Regions from separate parts of the Gordonia sp. p3-SID1431 genome, predicted to be linked through region 1. Evidence: predicted binding sites of a transcription regulator. Region 1 holds the regulator's gene; each other region holds the start of a gene.
The links. The regulator LexA, encoded in region 1, represses DNA repair genes until DNA is damaged. The targets are predictions, from matches to a motif close to CGAACANNTGTTCG.

Region 1 (6,020 bases):
GTTCATCCGGCACGCTCTCGTCGAGGGCGATTGGCGGACGCAGCACGCCTTCTTCGACCGCAATCGCACGCTTCTCGAGGCCGCCTCGGACGTCGAGAACCGCACGCGCACCCGGGGTCTCGTGATCACCGAGGACCAGCTCTTCGAGTTCTACGACCAGCGGCTACCGTCCGACGTCACCTCGGCCCGGCACTTCGACACCTGGTGGAAGAAGGCCCGCCGGGCCGAACCGGATCTGCTGGATCTGCGCCCCGAGGACGTCACGGGAGGCACCGACGTCGCCCCCACGGACTATCCCGGCGCCTGGCAGCAGGGCGACACCCGACTCGAACTGCGCTACCGGTTCGAACCGGGCGCACCCGACGACGGCGTCACCGTCGTGATCCCGCAGGCACTGCTCCCCCATGTCCGACCGGCCGGCTTCGACTGGTCGGTCCCGGGCATGCGCGCCGAACTGGCCACCGCACTGGTCAAGTCGCTGCCGAAACAGCTCCGCAAGAGCATGTCGCCCGCGCAGCGATTCGCCGAACTCGCGCTCGGCCGGCTCACCCCGCGCAAGGAGCCGCTCACCACCGGGCTGGCCCGCGAGCTCTCGGCGATCACCGGGATGCGGGTGACCGCGGGCGATTTCGACACCGACCGGGTACCGCCGCACCTGCGCATGCATTTCGCGGTGGCCGACGACTCCGGACGGATCGTCGCCCGCGCCGACTCGTTGCCCGAACTCCAGCAGACCGGAACGCCCGCGGCGCCGAAGACGGTGTCGCGCAACCTGTATAAGACCTGGACCGCCGATGGGATCGGCTCGCTCGCCGAGCAGACGACGGTCGATGTCGCGGGGCAGCGGCTGACCCGGTACCCGACGATCGACGTGGTCTCCGACGCGAAGGGCCACGCGCGCGGCGTTGTCGTCGTCGATGCGGCTAGCCCGGAGACACGGGACCGCCTCCTGCGACGCGGGATCGTCGCCCTCCTCGACCTCGCGATACCTCCGCTGCACAAGCGGATCGCCGGCTCGCTGAGTCCGGTCGAACGACTCGCCCTGAGCCAGAGCCCGTACTCGACCACCGAGGCACTGCTCGCCGACTGCACCCGACGGGCCATTCGGGACACGGTCGCCGACATCGACGACGCAGAGCTCGCCGCGGTTCGCTCACCACAATCCTTCTCGGCGCTGCTCGAACGGATCCGGCCACGGGTCGCCGCGGCCGCACCGGACTACTTCTCGCTGGCCGTCGCAGCCCTCGAACGGATGTCCCCGCTGCGGGCGGCGATCGACCGGCACGCCGGTTCGCTGGCTGCCGACGACGTCGCCGAACAGGTCGCCCACCTCGTGTTCGACGGATTCGTGGCGGCTACCGCGCGACGCCACCTGGAGAATCTGCCGCGCTATCTCGACGGCGCGCAAGCACGTCTGGAGGCACTACCCGCGTCCGCAGCACGCGACCAGGCCGGGGTGGCCGCCGTCGATCGCGTCGTCGAACGGTGGGCCCAACGCCTCGAACAGGTACCCGAGCACCGGCGGGCGGTGGTCGACGACGAAGCGCAGTGGCTCGTCGAGGAGTTGCGCGTGGGGCTGTTCGCCCAGCGTCTCGGCACCGCGTTCCCGGTGTCGGAGAAACGGGTCCTACGAGCTCTGGACCGACTCGGCTGACACGGGTTCGGCGAGCGCGCTCCCGGATCCCGATGCCGCCTTCAGGTCGTCGATCTCGCGCTGGAAGTCCTCCACCGAGTCGAACGACCGGTACACCGAGGCGAAGCGCAGATACGCCACCTCGTCGAGATCGCGGAGCGGACCCAGGATGGCGAGTCCGACCTCGTTGCTGGGGATCTCGGCCGATCCACTGGCGCGCACCGTGTCCTCGACCTGCTGGGCGAGTTGCGCGAGCGCGTCCTCGGCGACGTGGCGGCCCTGACAGGCTCGCCGCACGCCGCGCATGACCTTCTCCCGGCTGAACGGTTCGGTCACGCCGTTGCGTTTGACCACCGCGAGCACGGCGCTCTCCACGGTCGAGAACCGGCGACCGCACTCCACACAGGAGCGACGGCGGCGGATGGCCTGCCCTTCATCTGCGACACGCGAGTCGATGACCTTGGTGTCGTCGTTCTTGCAGAAGGGGCAGCGCATCGTGTCCTCACGCAGGTCGCGGGACGCTGGAACGCACCCGAAGCGTGCGCCCCGCCGCTTGTCGGCCGGCCCCTGTGACATCGAGGATACCGCCCGGCCTCAGCGGTACCGGGGGGTGAGCAGGGGCTGGCCCACCTGCAGCGCGCTCGAGCCGAGATCGTTCATCGCGACGATCTCGTCGATCACGACCTCGCGCGGCATCTCGGGTGCCACCCGGCCGGCGATCGAGCTGAGCGAGTCCCCCGAGCGCACGTGGACGACCTCGGCACTCACGGCGGACGGGGTCAGCGAGTCCGAGTAGTTCTGGCCCACGACACCGAACACCCACACGACGAACGCCAGCCCGACGCCGGCGAGGAGCGCGACCGCGGTGCGGCGGCGGCGACGGAACACCGCCGCGTCGGGTCCGACCGGGCCACGCCCGCGCACCCCGACCGGAGAGCCACAGTGGGTGCCGCCCACCCGCGGGGTCACCGGCGACGCACCCCGCGGTCGGGTGCCGGCCGGCCGGTTGTCTACCGGGCGGCCGCCGTCGGACAGCGGGGCGCGGGTCCGGACGCGATCGGCGCGGTCGGTGCGCGCCCGGACGGCATCGGGACGGTCGGTGCGGACGGGAGCGACGAGAGTGGCGGTGCGCATGGTGCCCTCCGGTGTTCGAGTGTCTGGGATCGTGCGGGGTGTGGCAGTCGGTGTTCGAACATCGATCAGATGTTCGATGCACTGATGTTCGAATTTGTAGCACGACATCCCGACAAAGTCTCGCGACACATCGAACAAATGTTTGAGGTGCCGGTCGCACTCCGCTAGGCTCGGACCCGGCGCAAGCCATCTACCAGCACGTTCCGAAGACGAGAGGAACCGAACATGAGTGACACCGGCGATAGGCGCGGCCGAGCGCGGGGCGCCGACGACGAGGCCCCGTTCGACGCCGCCGCCGCCGAGGCCTCACTCACCCCGCGACAGGCCGGGGTCCTGGAGGTGATCCGCCGCTCGGTGCGCGAGCGCGGTTATCCGCCGAGCATCCGGGAGATCGGCGACGAGGTCGGCCTGGCCTCGACGTCGTCGGTGGCCCATCAGTTGCGGACGCTGGAACGCAAGGGGCTGCTCAAGCGCGACGCGAACCGTCCCCGTGCGGTCAACATCGCCCCGAGTGACACACCGTCGCCGGACACCCCGTCGGCCGGTCAGCTGCCCGAGCCGACCTTCGTGCCGGTGCTCGGCCGTATCGCGGCCGGCGGTCCGATCCTGGCCGAGGAGGCCGTCGAGGACGTCTTCCCGCTGCCCCGTGAGCTGGTCGGCGAGGGATCGCTCTTCCTGTTGCGCGTCGTCGGCGAGTCGATGATCGATGCCGCGATCTGCGACGGCGACTGGGTCGTGGTCCGTCAGCAGAACGTCGCCGACAACGGCGACATCGTCGCGGCCATGATCGACGGCGAGGCCACCGTGAAGACCTTCAAGCGTCAGGGCCCCAACGTCTGGCTCATGCCGCACAACGAACTGTTCGATCCGATCCCGGGCAACGACGCCGTCATCCTCGGCAAGGTCGTCACCGTGATGCGGCGAGTCTGACCTCTCCACCGACCGAACCGTCGAGCACCGCCGCGGCAGCCGCGCGCGCCGCGGCGGGATCCGAGGTGGCCAGGGCGGCCTCGGCGGCGGCCCGGCAGTCCGGTGCGGACACCTCGCCGAGCCGGGCCCCCACGGCCGCGGCAGCAGCAGGCGCGCTGGACAGCGAGGTGACCCCGAGACCGACGAGCACGCAGGCGAGGTTCGGATCGGCGGCGGCCTCGCCGCACACCCCGACCGGCTTTCCCTGACGTGCGCCCGCTTCCGCGACACCCGCGATGAGGCTCAACACGGCCGGTTGCCACGGGTCGGTCAGTCCGGCGAGATCGGCCGACATCCGGTCGGCCGCCATCGTGTACTGGGTCAGATCGTTGGTGCCGATGGACACGAAGTCCACCTCGGCGAGGACGGCTTCGGCCAGGATCGCCGCCGCGGGCACCTCGATCATCACCCCGGCGACCAGACCACGGCCGCGGACCTCGGCGGCGAAGGTGCGCGCCTCCGCCGGCGAGGCGATCATCGGCGCCATGACCCACGGCGCGACGGCCGACCCCGACGCGGCCTGCGCGATCGCGTCGAGCTGATGCGCGCGGATCTCGGGGTGCGCCAGCGCGATCCGATCGCCCCGCACGCCGAGCGCTGGGTTCGATTCATCGGGATGGGTCACGAACCGGAGCGGTTTGTCGGACCCGGCGTCGAGGGTGCGGATGACCACCTTCTGCCCGTCGAACGCATCGAGCACCTCCCGGTAGATCGCGGCCTGCTCGTCCACCGACGGTTCGTCGGCACGCTCGAGGAACGCGAGTTCGGTGCGGAAGAGCCCGACGCCCTCGACGGGGTACCCGGCCGCGGCGCGTGCCGACGACCCGTCGGCGACGTTGGCGAGCACCGCCACGGCCACCCCGTCGGCGGTCTGCCCCGGACCGGTCCAGCCGGCGACGAGTGCGGCATGACGCCGATCCTCGTCGACGCGAGCCCGGGCCGCCTCGACATCGGGCTCCACCTCGATCCGCCCGGTGCTGCCGTCGACGAGAATGGTTGTGCCGGGCTCGATCTCATCCAGGTCGGCCACCGCCACCACGCACGGGATCCCCAGCTGGCGCGCGATGATCGCGGTGTGGCTGGTCGGTCCGCCGAGCCGGGTGACGAGGGCGATGGTGCTCGTGGGGTCGAGGCCCGCGGTGTCGGCGGGCGCGAGGTCGTCGGCGAGCAGGACCGACGGCACCTCCGGAGTGGGCACACCGGGTTCGGGTAGGCCGAGCAGTTCGGCGAGGACCCGGTCGCGCACGTCGTTGAGATCGGTGACCCGCTCGGCCATCAGTCCGCCGAGCTTGGTGAACACCGCCGCGAACTGTTCAGTGGCCGCGACGGCAGCGGCCTCGGCGGGGGCGCCCTTGCCGATGAGCGCGGTCGCGGCACCGATCCAGCCGCGGTCCTCGGCCAGGCCCGCCGTCGCGGCGAGCACCTCGGCCGTCACCCCGGTGTTCTGCGACGCGCGCGTGCGCAGCCGCGCGGCGACGGCGCCGGCCGCGGTGGCGAAGCGCGTGACCTCGTCGGCGCGCCGTTCCTCGGCGATCTCCACACCGACGCCGAGCTTCTCCGGCGAGTGGTCGGGTCGCTCGCCCGGCCACAGCGCGGGACCGTGGGCCAACCCGCCGACCACCGGGGTTCCCGTCAGGATCTGCGCCATCGTCTTGCCTCTCACTCGACTATCGATGTGACCACCGTTACAAAAAGTGCTTGACTTGTCAACACAAACAGGCGTAAACACAATTACTACAACATCCAATCCCACACGCCTCAACAAGCGGGGTGGTCGAAACCGGAGATCGGAGCCGTGTGTACGCCGAGGAGAGACAACAGGCGATCGTCGACGAGGTGCGCCTCGCGGGGCGGGCATCCGTGGCCGCGCTCGCCGAGAAATTCGACGTCACCAGCGAGACCGTCCGACGCGATCTCGCGGTACTGGAACGCGCCGGACATCTCCAGCGGGTCCACGGCGGCGCCGTACGCGCCGAGATCATGCGCACCCTCGGCGAGCTCGGGATCGACGAACGGGAGTCGAGCCAGATCGAGCAGAAGACCGCGATCGGCCGCGCGGCCATCCGGTTCCTGCCGCCCGACGGCGGTTCGGTGCTCTTCGACGCCGGCACCACCACCTACCGTGCGGCCGAGGCGACCGCACCCGATCGGAGGCTCACCCTGTTCACCAACAGCCTGCCCATCGCCGGCCTGCTCGCGGGCACCCATCCCGACGGTCTGCACGCCCTCGGCGGACGCGTACGCGGTCTCACCCAGGCGACCGTGGGCGTCGAGACCGTGGACG
Region 2 (6,020 bases), on a different contig from region 1:
GCAGGCGGTCGGATGGAGCGGGGTCCCGACCCGATCACGCACCTGGCGTTGGGGAAGTACGCCAGGGTCGCCACCGGGCCGGGGCCTCGTGCCACCCGAAGCCGCTGGGCACCGAACTCGCCCATCGGTTGCTGTCTCTTCGGTCGGTTTCTGGTCGGTTGCTGTCGTTGGTGTTGCTGTCTCGGCGGTGTGGCGGGCCGGTCCTCCGGCTACAGCACCGCGTTCAGCGCGGCGGAGTTGGCGGCCGAGAAGTTCTCCTCGTGCCGCGTCTGGTACTCGTTCCATGCGGCCGAGTCCCAGATCTCGAGGTGATCGAAGCTGCCGAACACCACGCACTCCTTGGACAACCCCGCGTACACGCGATGGTCGCCGGACAGGCTGATCCTGCCCTGACCGTCCGGTCGCTGCTCTTCCGAACCGGCGAAGAACGTTCGCTGGAACGCGCGCAGATCAGGGTCGTTCCGAGACGCCTCGACGATCCGAGCGGCTATCGCGTCGAACTCTTCGGTCCGGTACACCGACAAGCTGTGATCTTGGCCTTTGGTGACCACTACCCCTCCTGCCAGTGCATCGCGGAACTTGGCGGGCAACGTGAGCCGCCCTTTGTCGTCCAATTTGGGCGTGTAGGTACCGACGAATCGCACGGACACGTCGACACCTCCTGCCCACCGGGTTCCGCGTCGTATCTCGCCTCACCCAGTGATGCCACAGTACCCCACTTTCCACCACTTTCCACCCCCACCGCCCCCGCATTCACCCACTGACAGCAAATTCCCAGTTCAGAGAGCTCATGATGACGATGAACGCGCGTGTCGCCGGCGCGTCATGGGCGGAAAGAAGGGCAACCAGCGTGTGACCAGAGATACCGATGAGGTCCGAGAGGCGGGAATTCCAGGCGTAAATCCTCTAGTGGGGCAAAGTGGGGCGACCCGGTGGGGAGAAGTGGGGATCGCCGGTGGCGAGAAGTGGGGATCGCCAGTATGGAAGCGCGAGGACCGTTGACCGGGCGTTCGATCCCGTCGACCGTGCGCCCGGATCCGTTCAGCGTGCTCTGGAGAGCAATCGAGGACATGAAAGAGCCGCGTGCCCGCAGGCACGCGGCTCAGTCGAATATGCGAAGTTGCGGGAGTCGGTCAGCCGATCGACGAACGCGGAGTCGGGATCAGCGGATCACTCCTGCTCGAACCGGCGATTGAATCGCTCCTCCATGCGTTCTGACAGCTTGCGCTTGGCGCCGGACGACCCCGATTGCTTCTTGCCGGACCTGGTCGACGACGAGCCCGCCTCGGCGGTGTTGTTGTCTCCCCAGAGAGCGAAGAGGCCGGCCCCGAACATCACCAGGAAGCCCAGGAGGCTCACGATCGGGAATCCGCCGATGTTGATGTTGACGATGAGTCCGCCGACCAGCATCACCAGGCCGACGACGAAGACCGCTGCCGCCTGCAGGCGACGACGACCGCTCGACTTCCCAAGGCGCCGACGCTTGACACTGGACGCAAACTTGGGGTCTTCCGCGTACAGCGCGCTCTCGATCTGTTCGAGCATGCGTTGCTCGTGCTCCGAAAGTGGCACCGACCCTCCTTCTCACTGATCCGTGACGCCGACGAAGGTCACCCGCGACCGGAAAGGCGTCTGCGCCTATATCGTCCCATGATACGAGGTGAAATCGACCGCGACCACCATTACTCGCTGTTGCCGACGACCGGGCGGTGCCAGAAACCGCAAAGTGTGGCCGGATTCACGCCGTCGCGCCGATCTGCGGCGCTTCGGCACCGAGTTTTCCTTGCTCGTAGGCGATGACCATCGTCTCGACCCGACGCAGGAAGTCGAGGACGAGCAGCCGCATGCCGGCGACGCTGTCGGGGTCGATCGTGCGGATGATCCCGGACTCGATCTTCATCCGAACCGGCGACAGCGCGGCGAACCGGGCGGCGATCGGCGCCAGCTCTGGGGCGACCACACCGATGCGGGTCCAGGCGTTCGACGTCCTGCGCCGCACGGTCCCGACCGGTTCGTGCACGGCGAGGGCCGCGCCCGAGGCGCGGAGGGCAACGAGGTACAGCTGACGGAACCGCTCGACGTCGTCGTCGACGCCGTCGGCATTGTCGAAGAGCACGTGTGCACGCTCGAGGAGATCGCGCGCTCGACCGACCATCACCGGGTCGACGGGCGCCGCGTGGGTGAGAGCCGTGGCGCTGCGGTGTCTGGCCATGTCGTCCTCCTCGTGCGTATGGGCTGTGTCCGGCGGCAGACGCTTCCCTCGTCCGCCGCCGGACCGTGTCGTCGGATGAACGCGAACAGCTTGCGGAGGCACATTCATCGAACATCCGTTCGACACGTTCAATATAGCTATCCCGGCGTCGGCGTTCAAGACATCTGTGACCCGAAACCCCCGCCGGGGAGTACAACGCCACCACCTGCGGGCCGATTCCTGCCGAGTGTGCATCATCGATAGGACAATTCCCGGAAGTGGCCTGCGACGCGATGCCCCCGGCAGAGGGCGGCCCGCCCCAGCGGCAGCCGACCTCGTCTGCAGGTCGACGACGCAGGACGAACGATGCAGAGAACGGAAATCCGTTGACCATCCGCCTGGTGAGCCTGAGTGGCCAGGACGCCCGGGCCTGGCTCGAGCCGGCCCTGGAGATCTACGTGACCGCGATGAATTATCCGCGCGGTACGGAGATCCATCGGGCCGGGCTCTGGCGCGAACACATCGCGCGGCCCGGATGGCGTGCGATGGGCGCGGTCGAGACGGTGACCCCACACGAGGCGCGGACCATGCCGGCCGCGCGGCGCCGGGTCGGTCCGCCGGTCGGCTTCGGACCCGACGACCTGCTCGTCGGCATCGCCTACGGCTACACCGGCGCGACCGGTCAATGGTGGAACCAGCAGCTGCGGCTCGGACTCCGCCAGACGGGCCGACCGCCCGAGACGGTCGAGGCGATCGCGCGCGACTACTTCGAGCTCACCGAGCTGCACGTCCACCCGACCGCTCAGGGCCGAGGTATCGGCCAGGGGCTCCTCGCCCGGCTGCTGGCCGACCGGCCCGAACGCCATGTGCTGCTGTCGACCCCGGAGATCCCCGCCGAGGACAACCGCGCGTGGTCGTTGTACCGGCGGATGGGTTTCACCGACGTCCTGCGCCACTTCACCTTCACCGGCGATCCGCGTCCGTTCGCGTTCCTCGGCCGTCCGCTCCCCCTGGAACTGCAACCCCCGGCCGCCGCCCGCCGCGCCGGTACCGGGAGCTGACGATGCACGGCACACGGCGTGACGCCGTCGTCATCGGCGCGGGCCACAACGGCCTGATCGCCGCGGCCTACCTGGCACAGGCCGGACGGGATGTGGAGGCACTCGAGCGGGACGACATCCCAGGCGGCGCGGTCTCCACCGTCGAACGGTTCCCCGGACATCGGGTCGACCGGGGGTCGTCGTCGCATCTGATGATCCGTCACTCCCCCGTTCTCGACGACCTCGACCTCGCCGCGCACGGCCTGCGCTACATCGACTGCGATCCGTGGGCGTTCGTCCCGGCCACCGCGACCGCCCCGCCGATCGTCTTCCGCACCGACCTCGACGCGACGTGCGCTTCCATCGAGAACGCCTGTGGTGCAGCCGATGCCGCCGCATATCGACGCTTCGTGGAGATGTGGACGCCGCGGGCGCGGGCGGTCATGGATGCGTTCTACCAACCCGCGACGATGGGGAAGTTCGGCCGGGCCTTCGGCGGGCTCGGCGGCACCGCCACCACGGCACGCACGGGGTTGTTCGGCCGGCGCGGCGGCCGGGTGCTGAACCTGACCGCCGAATTGATGGCCTCCGGCGATTCCCTCCTCGACGAGTATTTCGAGTCCGAACAGCTCAAGGCGGGACTCGCGTGGTTCGGCGCCCAGTCCGGACCGCCCATGAGCGCACCGGGCACGGCGCCGATGATCGGATTCGCCGCACTCATGCACCGAATCCCGCCCGGACGCGCGATCGGGGGCAGCGGCGCACTCACCGAGGCCCTCGTGCACCGAATCCACCAGGACGGCGGCCGTGTCTCCTGCGGCGACCCCGCGGTCTCCGTCGCCCGCTGCGGCGACCACTGGCGGGTGCTCACCAGCACGGGTCAATCCCGTTGTGCCGCAACAGTCATCCACGCCTGCCACGTGCTCACCACGCTCGACCTCCTCGCCGCCGGCGGTTTCGACGCGGGCGTCATCGACCGGTGGCGACGCACCATCGTCGTGGGCAGCGGGATCGGGATGGCGGTTCGCCTGGGGACGACCGGCCTGCCCGACTACCAGGGGCTGCCCGGCGACCTGCCCGAGCACGGCGTCCATTCGGCTCTCGGACTGCTGGTCACCGACCGCGCCCACCTCACCCGAGCCCATGCCGCGGCGTCGGTGGGCGAGCTCCCGCCGCGCCCGGCCGTGGTCGCGATGAGCTATTCGGCGATCGATCCGACGCTCGCGCCCCCGGGCCGCTCCGTCATCAATCTCTGGGCACAGTGGCATCCGTACCGGCTGGCCGACGGCGACTGGCCGGCCGCGGCGGACCGCGCCGCGAAGGCCGTCGTCGACGAGGTGGACCGCCACGCGCCCGGTTTCGCCGAGTCGGTCGCGCATCGGTACGTCCAGACGCCGCGAGATCTGGCCGATGAGCTGGGCCTGATCGGCGGCAACATCATGCATGTCGAGATGTCCATCGACCAGATGTTCATGTGGCGTCCCACCCCCGACCTCGCCGGACACCGCGTCCCCGGTGCCGACGGCCTGCTCCTCGCCGGAGCGTCGACTCACCCCGGCGGAGGTGTCACCGGCGCGAGCGGTTACATCGCCGCCCACCTGGCGCTGCGACGCGGGCGTCGGGGTCTCGGCCGTCGGCCCTGACACCGCCGACACCCGACGCGGCGCGGTGTGACGGGTGCCCCGCGGTCCGGCCGGGGTCTGGCACGATGAGCACCGTGCGTTCGTCGAATCCCGTACCGGGTGCGCCCGGGTCCCGCCGAGCCCGGCGCCTGTTGCCGTCCGCGGTGGCCGTCGCTCTCGTCGCTCTCTCCCCGCTGATGGCCGGTTGTCTCGAACGGTCGACGACGGTGGGAGATCGCTACTCGGGGAGCGTCGTCGTGGCGACCACCCCGGACAATCCGCGCGGGACACCGCAGTTCGACCTCCCCGAGTCGATGATGGGGCAGGTCTCGGTGACCGACTACAAACAGGTGCCCGATCGTCCCGACGCGCCGTCGTCTCCGGGCGCCGGACCCGAGAACACGGCCGAATCCCCCTCACCCTCCGAGCCCGCCGGAAACGACGAGGCCGGCGCGGACGAGAACCCCGACGAGGACGATCCCGCCACGCGCGTCGGAACGCGGGCGTCGTTCAGCGATCTCACCGCGGGGCAGTTCGCCCAACTGGGCGACATCGTGGCCGACGCCTACGGCGACACCTCGCTGACGATGGATCTCACCGCCAAGCGCAGCGGGGAGGTGGTGCGGTTCCGCGGCGACGCCGATCTGACCGAGCTGGTCCCGGACCGCGACTACGTACAACTGACCGTCACCTTCGGCGGTCCGGTGACCGCGACGAACGGCGAGCAGGTCGGCGAGTCCACCGTGACCTGGACCCCCGCTCCGGGTGAACCGTCGGACTTCAGCGCCGATGCCACCTATCCGGACCCGGCGACCGCCGCGGTCAGCAGTTGGTCGTGGTTCGTCGCGTTGCTGTGCGTCGTGGTCGTCCTGGTGATCGTCCGGATCGCCTACTCCAAGCGGTATCGCGGACCGCGGCCCGGACGTCCGGTGGCGGCTAAGACAAACCCTTCGTCGATCTCGGGTGAAGGACTCGCGGCTGCCGCCGATCCCGTGTCGGGTCCGTCATCGGCAACGCCGCCCGCGGATCGAAAGCCACCCGCGGGCACATGATGCCGCGCCGGACCGGCGCCGACACCGGTCCGGCGGAACAGCTTCGGCCGTTCAGGCCGGGACGTGCAGCGCGGCGTCGACGTCCACGCCGAGTCGGCCCAGGACCTCCGTCGTG
Region 3 (6,020 bases), on a different contig from region 1:
CTCGCCGCGATCCGACAGGCTCTGGGCGCGTCGTGAAGTCGCGCTCGTGAAGTACGTGGTGGCCACCGCCGGACACGTGGACCACGGGAAGTCCACACTGGTGCGTGCTCTGACCGGGATCGAGCCGGACCGATGGGAGGAGGAACGACGCCGCGGGCTGACGATCGACCTCGGTTTCGCCTGGACCACACTGCCTTCCGGTGCCGACGTGGCCTTCGTCGACGTCCCCGGCCACGAGCGGTTCATCCCGAACATGCTGGCCGGCCTGGGCCCGGCGCCCGTCGTCCTGTTCGTCGTCGCCGCGGACGAGGGATGGAGCGCCCAGTCCGACGACCACCGTGATGCCGTCGCCGCCCTCGGCATCGAGTACGGGCTGCTGGTCATCACCCGAGCCGACCGGGCCTCGCCCGACCGCGTTCGTGAAGTGATCGATCTGTCGCGTGATCGCCTCAGCCGCACCGGCCTTTCCGATGCGCCGGCGGTCGTGGTGTCGGCGCCCGATCGCGTCGGAATCGACGAACTGCGCACACGGCTCGACGCCGTCTTGGCCGGGACATCACCGCCGTCGACCTCGGGGCGTGTCCGGTTCTGGATCGACCGGGTCTTCACCCGCACCGGCGCCGGCACCGTCGTCACCGGCACCCTATCCGCCGGGACCATCTCGGTCGGCGACACCCTGGACCTGCTCACGGTTGACGGCCGCCGGCGACTCGATGTCCGTGGATTGCAGAGCGAGGGTGCAACTCTCACCAGCGCCGGCCCGGTCAGCCGAGTCGCGATCAATCTGCGCGGCGTCGGCGTCGACGACGTCTCGCGCGGCGACGCACTCGTGACGCCCGGAGCCTGGCACACCTCCGCAGTCGCCGATGTCCGGCGCGTGAGCGGCATGTCCTTCGAGGAGGCACCGGAACACCTCGTCGCACACATCGGCACAGCGGCGCTACCGGTTCGGTTGCGCCCCTTCGACGGCGACCACGCGCGTGTGACCCTCGCCCGTGCCGTGCCGATGTCGCGGGGCGATCGGGTGGTGCTCCGGGATCCCGGCCAACGGATTGTTGGCGGTGGCGTCGTGCTGCACCCCGATCCCCCGGCGCTGACCCGGCGCGGCGACGCAACACGGCGCGCTGCCTCGCTGGCGGCCATGTCCGACGGCGCCGGGGCCGCCGAAGAAGTGCATCGGCGTGGCGCGATGCGCGTCACCGATCTGACGCGACTCGGCCTGGTCGACGACGCCGAGCCCGCTCCCCACGGCGTACGAGTGATCGGCGAGTGGTGGGTCGCCGAAACCTCCCTCACCGCCTGGGCGGAACGGCTTCACGCCGCCGTCCGCGAACTACATCAACGGGACCCGTTGTCGGCCGGGCTCTCTGCGGCCGGCGCACCCGCGCTGCTCGGGCTCCCGGACACGACGCTGCTGGCGACCGTCATCTCGGAAGCCGGGCTGTCATCGTCCGACGGGCACCTGGCAATCCCGGGTCACAAGCCCTCCCTGGGTGATGCCGACGACGCGGTCAGCGCACTGGAGCGCCGGCTCGCCGACCACCCGTTCCGTGCACCCGAGGCCGATGACCTCACCGCACTCGGCTTGGGCGCCCGAGAACTCGCCGCCGCCGAGCGCACGGGCCGAATTCTCCGTTTGCGCGACGGTGTCGTGCTGTTGCCGACCGCCCCCGCCCTGGCGATGCGCATCCTCGCCTCGCTCGATCAGCCGTTCACCACCAGCGCCGCTCGTCAGGCGCTCGGAACCACTCGGCGCGTGGTCATTCCGCTACTGGAGTACCTCGACGCCCGCGGTTGGACCCGCCGTCTTGACGCCGGGCACCGGGAGGTCGTGCGCTGAGCAACGGGCGGTGGTCCTGTCGTACAGGTCGCCGTGTGAATCGCGGGAAGAGCTTCCGTCCGAGGCCCCTACCACACGACACCGACAAGTCGACATCAACGAATAGCATTGCACAGCAGTATGTTTGGCCTTGCCGCACGTCTGGATTGGTGTACACTCGAACCTACATTCGCAGCAACGGTTCTCGGAGGAGGTGACCGTCATGCCCAGCACCGCACACGTCGGTGGCGACTCGACAGCGCCGCAACCGCGTGCCGTTGAGTTGGTGGCCGATCTCCACCGCACCCTCGACAAATTGCAGACCGTGGATCTGTCGCCGTGTACCGATGCCGAACTCGCTGAGGTGGCCGCGGAGACCGAACGCGCCATCGCTCGTCTGACCGTCGCCGGGGACCGGCAGATCGATCAGGCCGTCGCCCGCGACCTGCCACGCAAGGCCGGCTGCCGCACCCTGATGCAGTTCATGACCCACCGGCTACGAGTGTCGAACCCGATGCGCCGCCGTAAGCATATGGACGCCACCGCCCACCGGACCAGCCTCGGCGGCGAGGTCCTCCCACCCGAATACCCCTGTCTCGCCGAAGCGTTCGCACAAGGCACGGTCGGCACCGCGCACGTCCAGGCCGCATTGGACGTCCTCGACCGCATCCCGGGCACCATCGACCACGACATCAAGGTCGCCGCTGAACGACAGATGGCCGAAATCGCCGAAGCCCACACGCCTGCCGAGATCACCCGGCTCGGCGCGCGGCTGCTCGCCCATCTCGACCCCGACGGCACCCTGGCCGACGACACCGACCAGAAACGACGCCGCGGCCTGTGGATCGGTCGGCAACGCGCCGACGGCACCGCCAAGATATCGGGCACCCTGACACCCGAACTCGTCGCCCGGCTGACGATGATGTTCGCCGTCTGGGGCAAACCCGGACTCAACAACCCCGACGACCCGCAGTCGCCTCGCGGACCGGCCGGCACCGCCGACCCCGACGCCCTGGCCTCGGCAGCCGACCGCGACGGCCGCACTCTCGCCCAGACCAATCACGACGCCCTCGACGCCGCACTGGCCGCAGGCTTCGCCGACGGAACACTGGGAACCTCGCACCGAGGCCTGCCCGTGCAACTGATCATCAAAGCCGACCTCTCCGACCTGACCCGCGAAGCCGGACTCGCCACCACCGCCACCGGAACCCTGCTGCCCATCCGGGACTTGATCGCGATGGCCGCCGACATGCAACCCTGGCTCGCGATCTTCAAAGACGCCACCACCGTCCCCCTGCACTTCGGACGGGGCAAACGCCTCGCCACCCGCGAACAACGCCTGGTCTCCTTCGCCCGACCCGACGGCGAGGTGTGCTCGGCTCCCGGGTGCGATCAGCCCGCCACCCAGGTCGAGCTTCATCACGCCGAACGAGACTGGGCCAAGGGCGGACTCACCGACATCGATGACCTCGCACCGGCCTGTCCCCGCCACAACCGCATGGTCGGCGACCAACCCGGCCAGTACACCACCCGGATCGTCCGGTCCGGGCCAGACGAAGGCCGCTGCGCCTGGCGACTCAACGTCGAACCCGGCGCACCGCCCAACCCCGAATACATCAACCGCCGACCCGACATACCCAAGCGGTTGCAGGCCCACCTGGCACAGGTGCGGCGAGAGATCCACGGACGCACCACGTCCGGCGACGAGCCACGCCCACATGACGCGCGCCGCTCATGGCTGAAAACCAGCCACGTCATCGACGTCCGACCACCCCGACCCGGACCACGCACGCCCCGGCCCTCCCTCGTCGAAGCACACCTCATGGAGTTACTCGCCACCTCGTGAAGTTCGCCGGCTCATCCGCGGTGGTCAGCGCGTGAGGACCACCTTGCCGATCGCCCCTCCGGATTCGGAGACTCGGTGCGCTGTACGAAGATTCTCGATCGTGAAACCAGCCAGTTCACGGTTGACAGTGCTGCGAATCTTGCCGGCGTCGACGAGTTCGGCGACCCGGCCGAGGATCTCGTGTTGTGAGTCGTCTTCCGGTGCGAACAACGGCTTGGAGAACATCAACTCCCAATGCCAACTCTGGCTCTTCTGCTTCAGCGGGAGGGTATCGAGACCTTCGGGCTCGTCAATGGCGACGACCTGACCGTGTACACCCATGATGTCGGCATAGGACTCGACATTTCCGTCCGAGTGGGGCGAGAAGATGTAGTCCACACCGCGCGGAGCGTATGCCCGCACGTCCTCGCGCAGGCGTCTCGGGTCGACGACGTGGTGGGCACCGAGTCCTCGCGCCCATTCCTGCGACTCAGGCCGTGACGCGGTTGCGATCACGGTGAGATCAGTCAGGGTCCGGGACAACTGAATGACCATCGAGCCGACGCCCCCGGCACCCGCCACCACGACGATCGTTCCCGAGTCCGCGGAATTGACCCGCAGCTTCTCGAACAACGACTCCCAGGCAGTGATCGTGGTCAACGGCAGTGCGGCAGCCGCGCCGAAGTCGAGGGACGACGGTTTGCGCCCGACGATCCGCTCATCGACAAGATGGAACTCGGCATTCGTTCCCGGCCGATCGATCGAACCGGCGTAGTAGACCTCGTCCCCGACGGCAAACCTCGACACCTCGTCGCCGATCCCGACGACAATCCCCGCCGCGTCGAATCCCAGAACACGCGGCGGATCGGAGTCACGCAGGCCTGCACGCACTTTGGTGTCCACCGGGTTGACCGAGACCGCGCGGACCTCGACGAGGAGATCGTGCGGACGGGGGGCCGGCACCGGCATTGTCGTCTCGGCGAACGCGCTCGGGTCCTCGACGGAGTTCGCAGCGACCGCGACCAGGGCTGTCATCTCTCGTGTCATGGCGCTAAGGTATCCCCACGACCCCAGTTACCCGCAAGGGCTCCTAGTATCCAATAGAAAGCATCGAGGCCAGCGCCATGTCACTACCGTCCCATCGCGGAGACGCCTACTCTGCGTCGTGTCCCTGCCGAGGGATGCTCGACCTTCTCGCCGACAAGTGGAGCGCCCTGGTCATCGGCGCCCTCCGCGATCGACCGATGCGGTTCGGAGAGCTCCGCGTGCGGCTGGACGGGATCAGCCCCAAAGTCCTCACGGCGACTCTGCGTCGGTTGGAGACAGCCGGGATGCTCACCCGCACCGTCTATCCGGCGGTCCCGCTGCACGTCGAATACGAACTGACGGAACTCGGGGTGGACGCCGCCGGGCCGCTGGACGCACTGCGCCTGTGGGTAGAGGACAACCTCGACCGCTTCCCACATCCGTAGCCGGCGCAGACAAAGGGACCCATCCCGAAGGATGGGTCCCTTTGTCATTCACTTGTCAGTCACGAACTCAGCCGAGTACCAACGACTCTCCGTCGGCACTGACGTTGACCGGCACGACGTCACCGTCGCGGATGTCGCCGGCGAGCAGCTGCTTGGCGAGCTGGTCACCGATGGCCTGCTGCACCAGGCGGCGCAGCGGGCGAGCACCGTACAGCGGGTCGAATCCGCGTGCGCCCAGCCATTCCTTGGCCTTGGTCGACACCTCGAGGTCGAGGCGACGCTGCGCGAGGCGCTTCTTGAGCTGGTCGAGCTGGATGTCGACGATCGACACCAGTTCCTCCGGGCTCAGGGCGTCGAAGATCACCACGTCGTCGAGACGGTTGATGAACTCCGGCTTGAACGCCGACCGCACCGCCATCATGACGTGATCCTTGTCGCCCCCCGCACCGAGGTTCGAGGTGAGGATCAGGATGGTGTTGCGGAAGTCCACCGTCCGGCCCTGACCGTCGGTCAGTCGACCTTCGTCCAGTACCTGCAGCAGCACGTCGAACACGTCCGGGTGAGCCTTCTCGATCTCGTCGAACAGGACCACCGTGTACGGACGACGCCTCACCGCCTCGGTCAGCTGGCCGCCGGCCTCGTACCCGACGTAACCGGGCGGAGCACCGACGAGCCTTGCCACGCTGTGCTTCTCGCCGTACTCGCTCATGTCGATGCGGACCATCGCCCGCTCGTCGTCGAACAGGAACTCGGCGAGCGCCTTGGCCAGCTCGGTCTTACCGACACCGGTGGGGCCGAGGAACATGAACGAGCCGAGCGGCCGGTTCGGGTCCGCGACACCGGCGCGGGCACGACGCACCGCGTCGGACACCGCCTGCACCGCATCCTTCTGACCGATGACCCG
Region 4 (6,020 bases), on a different contig from region 1:
CGCGCGCCTGCAACACCGACGCGGTGCCGTACGCCAGCGCCGCGAACACCGCCGCGAGGATCCCGATCAGCATGGTCGAACAGTAGCCACCGTCGAGCGGTCGTGCGGGACGATGACGATGGTTCGCGTGGCGACTGGTTCGTAGGTGACGCCGGTATCAGACCGACATGAGGTCGACGGCGCGGTGCGCGATCATCATCGTCGCCGCGTTCGGGTTACCCGAGGGCAGGGTCGGCATCACCGATGCGTCGATGATGCGCAGCCCCCGCGTGTCCCTGACCTCGAGGCGCGGGCTCACGACCGCGCCGTCGTCGGCGCCCATGCGACACGTCCCCGCGGCGTGGGCGATGCTGATCTCCTCGGATGCGAGGAAGGCGGTGTCGACCGGCCGCTTGTCATCGCCGATCAGGCCGTCCGCGACGCCTCGCATCGACGCCGAGTCGCGGATAAGTGCCCGTGACAGCGACACACCCCGGGCGAGAGTCGTGACGTCGTCCGGGTCAGCCAGTCGTTCGAACTCCACCAGGGGCCGTCCGCCGACGACGCCGACCCGGCCGCGACCGTTGGGGTGTAGCACCACCGTGGAGACACTGAATCCGTCGGTGCGCTCGAGTGTGGTCCGTCCAGAGATCTTGTCGATCGTGTAGTGCATGGGGCTGATCGCGATCTGGAAGTCGTCGGTGAAAAGCTCCGCCTCGAAAGGCACACCGGTGAACGCACCTCGTCCGCGCGCGATCAGATCCGCCACGGCGCGGACGAAATCGCCCGGGCCGAGGCTGTTGATGGTCGGTACCTTCGATCGCCACGCCTCGGTCACCACGCGATGGTCCTGGAGATTCTGACCGACGCCGGGGACCCGGGCGACCGATCCGGATGGACCCACACCTGAACGGAGTAGGAGCGCGGGCGTGCCGATGGCTCCGGCGCACAGCACGACCTCCTGCTGGGCTCGGTACCAGTTGCCGTCGGCGCACCTGACCCCTGTCGCGCGGGAGCCCGCGAACGTGATCTCGACGGCCTGGGACCGACGACGCACAGACAACGAATCTGAACGACCAGATCTGTGCAGGTACTCGCGCGCAGACGAGGACCTGAGCCCGCGCCTCTGATTCACCTGCGCGCGTGAGACCCCGAGTTGCGTCGCGCCGTTGTGGTCGGGATTCCGCGTGTACCCGGCTGTCGCCGCCGCATCGATGAACGCGTCGTCGATCGGATGTCGGTGCGCACACCAGGTGACACTGATCGGCCCGCCACGTCCGCGATACTCGTCGGGGCCGTCGACCCAGTCCTCGATGGCCCGGAAGTGCGGCAGAACCTCCTCGAATGACCAACCAGGACAACCGTTTTCCGCCCAACGGTCGTAGTCCTCGGCGCGCCCACGGACATACACCATGGCGTTGATCGACCCACTTCCACCCACGATGCGCCCGGCGGCGACAGAGTCGACACAACCGTCTTTGCTCGGGTCGGCCGCGCACGGATACAGCCAGTTCGCCCGCTGGTACACCGATGCCAGACCGATGGCCAGCGCGACGTCAGGACGGCGGTCGGTCCCACCGGCCTCGAGCACGACGACACTGGCACCGCCAGATGCCAAGCGCGACGCCACGATCGACCCCGCGGATCCGGCGCCGACCACAACGAAATCCGCACTTCTCGATGCTGTTTTGGTCATCGGCGAGTCCTCGGTCGGCGTCCGAGGTGCACGATACTCGGATACGCGACAACACAACAGAGCTCAGCGGCAACGCGCGTCACCTCGAGAGTCTCCGGAAACTGTTCGCAGAGCTACCTATTCGGAATCAGTGAACGAGATCAGTTCGTCGACACGTCGGCGACGTAGGCGTCGGCGAACTCACCGACCGCGGGGATCGGCTGGATGCAGTCGAGGAGTACGCCGTCGGGACCTTCGACGATGAAATGCCGCTGACCGAAGTCCTCGTCGCGCAACTCGAGTACCGGACGGAGTCCGTGTTCGTCCGTGAGACGCCGGTAGAGCACGTCGACGTCGTCGACCTCGATGTTGACCAGCAGTCCGGCGGCGGGTCGGCGGTGGCCCTCGGGGATCGTCGGATGAGTCGCATCCACGAGCCCCAGCTCGAACACGCCGGTGCGCATGCTGACGTACCAGTCCGCGGAGAAGGTGACCTCGAAGCCGAGAACCCGCTGGTAGAAGTTTGAGGCCGCGGCCACGTCCGTGGACATGAGAACCGGGTAGACGCTGGTGACGGTCATGTCAGAGCTCCTTTACGTACGATGTGTTTGTATGGCCGACTATACATACGCAACGTACGTAAAGGAACCTTCCGTGCCGAGAGCCTCCGCCGCGGCCGCAGCCGAGACGGCCCGTGCCGTCCTCACCGCCGCCACCAGCCAGTTCGCCGATCGTGGATTCTCCGACGTGTCCCTCGACGATGTCGCCGAGGCCGCAGGCGTCACCCGCGGCGCCGTGTACCACCACTTTCGCAACAAGGGCGCGCTGTTCGCGGCGGTGGCCGCGGCCTGCCACCAGCAGGTCGCCGATGCGGTCGTCGCGGCGGCCGAAGCCGCCGGCACCGACCCGGCGAGTCAGTTGAGCGCCGGATCGCACGCCTTCGTCGACGCCATCACCAGCGGGCCCGCCATACGCATCCTGCTGATCGACGGACCCGCGGTGGTCGGCTGGGACGAGTGGCGCCGACTCGACGAGGCCGGGTCGGCAACCCATCTGCGCGAGGCCCTCGTGGCGGTCGGCGTCGACGGCGAGTTGGTCGATGTGATGACGATGCTGTTGTCGGGTGCGATGAACGAGGCCGCCGTCTGGCTCGCCCGGCATCCCGCCGACGACACCGCACGCGAACGCGCCCACCGCGCACTGGATCGGCTGCTCGGCGCGATCATGTGAACCGACCAGAATATAGTGCGACACAGCACTATTGACGCAAGCACACAACCTCAACGCACGTGCCGTGAGCCACGGACAGATTCGCCGGTCGGACTAGGATCGATGGGATCAATGCACGTCCTACGCACCCGTACCACACGGCACCGACAAGTTTCTGGCACCGAATAGCGTTGCACAACAGTGTTTTTGGCTTGCGATGCGTCCGTATTGGTGTACACTCGAACGTACATTCGCAGCACGGGTTCTCGGGGGAGGTGACCGTCATGCCCAGCACCACACCACTCGCCGACCACGGCGCGCCCGTGTCTCGCGCGGCCGAACTCGTCGCCGAACTACACGCGAACCTCGACGAACTACAGACCGTCGACTTGTCCTCGTGCACCGACGAAGAACTGATTGAAGTCGCCTCTGCCACCGAACGCGCCATCGCACGTCTGACCGTTGCCGGTGACCGGCAGATCGATCAGGTCGAGACTCGTGATCTGCCTCGCAAAGCGGGCTGCCGCACCCTGATGCAGTTCATGACCCACCGGCTGCGGGTGTCGAACCCGATGCGCCGCCGTAAGCAGATGGACGCCACCGCCCGCCGGACCAGTCTCGGTGGCGAACTCCTGCCACCCGAATACCCCTGCCTCGCCCAGGCTTTCGAACAAGGCGCGGTCGGTACCGCGCACGTGCAGGCCGCACTCGATGTCCTCGACCGCATCCCCGGCACCATCGAGCACGATGTGAAGGTCGCTGCCGAGCGGCAGATGGCCGAGATCGCCGAAGCCCACACGCCTGCCGACATCACCCAACTCGGGGCGCGCTTGTTGGCCCACCTCGACCCCGACGGCACCCTGGCCGACGACACCGACCAGAAACGACGCCGCGGTGTGTGGATCGGACGGCAACGCGCCGACGGCACCGCCAAAATATCGGGCACCCTGACCCCCGAACTGAACGCCCGGCTCACCATGATGTTCGCCGTGTGGGGCAAACCCGGACTCAACAACCCCGACGACCCCGCCTCACCCAGCGGACCCGCCGGCACCGCCGACCCCGACGCCCTCGCGCTCGCGGCCGACCGCGACGGCCGCACCCTCGCCCAGACCAATCACGACGCCCTCGACGCCGCACTCGCCGCCGGCTTTTCAGACGGGACACTCGGGACGTCGCACCGCGGCCTGCCCGTGCAACTGATCATCAAAGCCGACCTCGGCGACCTCATCCGCGAAGCCGGACTCGCCACCACCGCCACCGGAACCCTGCTCCCCATCAAAGACGTCATCCGGTTGGCCGCCGACGCGCAACCCTGGCTGGCAATATTCAAAGATCACACCACCGTCCCCCTGCACTTCGGCCGCGGCAGACGCCTCGCCACCCGCGAACAACGCCTCGTCTCCTTCGCCCGCCCCGACGGGGAAGTGTGCTCGGCACCCGGCTGCGACCAGCCCGCCACCCACGTCGACATGCATCACGCACAGAAGGATTGGGCCAAGGGTGGTCTCACCGACATCGACGACCTCGCCCCGGCCTGTCCCCGTCATAACCGGATGGTTGGTGACCAGCCCGGCCAATTCACCACCCGGGTGGTCCGGTCCGGACCCGACGAAGGCCGCTGCGCCTGGCGACTCAACGCCGAACCCGGCGCGCCGCCCAACCCCGAACACATCAACCGCCGACCCGACATACCCCGGCGGTTCGCAGAACACCTACGCGACATACGCGACGAGATCCACGGACCACCAACACGAGGGTTTCGCAGCCTTGGTCGTCGGACCCTTCGTGACGCGCCTCCGCAAGCTCCGGGCACTCCTCAGGGAGCAGGGCTGACGTGCCCTCCGCAAGCTCCGGGCACTCCTCAGGGAGCAGGGGGCCCGGCGACCAGTCGCACCCCGACGCCGTCAGCTACGGCGACCGCGGCCTCCGTCTCGAACTCACCTACCGAGTACTCGTCCATCCGCGAACTCCGCCGGAGCACCACACCAGCCCACCGCTGACCCCGGTCGAAGCAGCACTCGCACGCATACTCGCCGACCATCGGTGACGGGCCGACCTAGTCATCGAGCGCGTGAGCCACATCCGGCGCGTGCCTGGTCAGCTCCTCACCGCCGTTCGACCTCGCGCGGCGGATGGCCGTACCCACGAGGCGCATTCGTCGCATCGGCCGTCTCGACCGCGGTGACGGCACCCGACGACGCCAACACGACGCCGCCGAGAACTGCGCCGATGAAGGCCACGATCGCGACCGGACCCCATCCGGCACGCGTGACGTCGCCGAGGAACGCGATGCCGACCGCCCCGGGCAGGACCGTCTGACCGACGACCAGCGCGGCGGCCGCGCCGTTGACCGAGCCGGTCTGCAGCGCCACGGTGAACAGGTAGAAACCGCCGATCCCGCTGAGCAGCAACGCATACAGCGCGGGGTCGGTGAACAACACCGACAGATCGAGTGGGTCGAGACCGTCCAGGATGCGAGAGGCCACCGCCATCACACCGAAGACGGCCCCGGCGATGAGACCGGTCACCGCCGCGATGTGCTTACGCAAGCGGCGCATCACGATCACGCCCAGCGCGATCAGAGCCGGTCCGGCAACGAGTACCGCCCAGTGCATCCACGCATCGTGCTCCACACCTTCGCGACCCGCCGAGAGCGCGAGCAGCACCAACGACAGCACGATCACCGCCCCGGAGATCCAATCCCGCAGCGTCAGGCCGACTTTCAGGACCACCATCGCCAGCAGCGCGGTGGCCACGAGCCGTGCGGAGATGATCGTCTGCGACAGAAAGAGCGGGATCAGCCGTGCCGACGCGATGGTCGCGACGAAACCGATGATGTCGAAGACGAATCCGACGAGAAACGGCACCGTGAGCATCGTGGCCGCCGTGGAGCGCAACGACGGATGCGCGGCGGCGGACCTACGGCGCTCCTCACGGATCGCCGCGCGCTGCGCGACCTTCTCGGCGCCCAGCGCCTGCAGCACCGCGGCGGCGGCGAACGCCAGCGAACCGATCACCGCGATCACGATGCCGGCGGTCATGACACGAGCTCAGCTCAACGCGGGGTGAGCACGTCGGCGCCCACGAACTTCGCGAGTTCGGCGGGCAGCCGGACCGAACCGTCGGGTTGCTGGTGGTTCTCGAGGATCGCGAC

Region 2: a site for LexA is predicted at 2,321-2,334, ahead of M4D77_RS05355 (SAV_6107 family HEPN domain-containing protein). Genes of this name have one in related genera too.
Region 3: a site for LexA is predicted at 1,999-2,012, ahead of M4D77_RS17150 (HNH endonuclease signature motif containing protein). Genes of this name have one in related genera too.
Region 4: a site for LexA is predicted at 3,104-3,117, ahead of M4D77_RS13490 (HNH endonuclease signature motif containing protein). Genes of this name have one in related genera too.

What each region holds. Positions count from the first base shown of each region.
Region 1 covers NZ_JAMBDT010000021.1:49,153-55,172, reverse strand. Annotated here, with positions in the region: gene hrpA (ATP-dependent RNA helicase HrpA) at 1-1,654, shown strand, start outside; gene nrdR (transcriptional regulator NrdR) at 1,628-2,128, opposite strand; gene M4D77_RS07815 (LysM peptidoglycan-binding domain-containing protein) at 2,228-2,767, opposite strand; gene lexA (transcriptional repressor LexA) at 2,993-3,697, shown strand; gene M4D77_RS07805 (phosphoenolpyruvate--protein phosphotransferase) at 3,675-5,384, opposite strand; gene M4D77_RS07800 (DeoR/GlpR family DNA-binding transcription regulator) at 5,534-6,020, shown strand, end outside.
Region 2 covers NZ_JAMBDT010000012.1:53,758-59,777, forward strand. Annotated here, with positions in the region: gene mraZ (division/cell wall cluster transcriptional repressor MraZ) at 210-650, opposite strand; gene M4D77_RS05350 (DUF3040 domain-containing protein) at 1,171-1,572, opposite strand; gene M4D77_RS05355 (SAV_6107 family HEPN domain-containing protein) at 1,739-2,212, opposite strand; gene M4D77_RS05360 (N-acetyltransferase) at 2,578-3,252, shown strand; gene M4D77_RS05365 (NAD(P)/FAD-dependent oxidoreductase) at 3,255-4,874, shown strand; gene M4D77_RS05370 (LppM family (lipo)protein) at 4,940-5,905, shown strand; gene M4D77_RS05375 (methylenetetrahydrofolate reductase) at 5,957-6,020, opposite strand, start outside.
Region 3 covers NZ_JAMBDT010000074.1:16,454-22,473, reverse strand. Annotated here, with positions in the region: gene selA (L-seryl-tRNA(Sec) selenium transferase) at 1-36, shown strand, start outside; gene selB (selenocysteine-specific translation elongation factor) at 47-1,840, shown strand; gene M4D77_RS17150 (HNH endonuclease signature motif containing protein) at 2,043-3,665, shown strand; gene M4D77_RS17145 (zinc-binding alcohol dehydrogenase family protein) at 3,690-4,691, opposite strand; gene M4D77_RS17140 (helix-turn-helix domain-containing protein) at 4,826-5,116, shown strand; gene clpB (ATP-dependent chaperone ClpB) at 5,184-6,020, opposite strand, start outside.
Region 4 covers NZ_JAMBDT010000047.1:26,294-32,313, forward strand. Annotated here, with positions in the region: gene M4D77_RS13470 (DMT family transporter) at 1-73, opposite strand, end outside; gene M4D77_RS13475 (GMC family oxidoreductase) at 158-1,675, opposite strand; gene M4D77_RS13480 (VOC family protein) at 1,816-2,235, opposite strand; gene M4D77_RS13485 (TetR/AcrR family transcriptional regulator) at 2,309-2,884, shown strand; gene M4D77_RS13490 (HNH endonuclease signature motif containing protein) at 3,148-4,866, shown strand; gene M4D77_RS13495 (EamA/RhaT family transporter) at 4,972-5,907, opposite strand; gene serS (serine--tRNA ligase) at 5,922-6,020, opposite strand, start outside.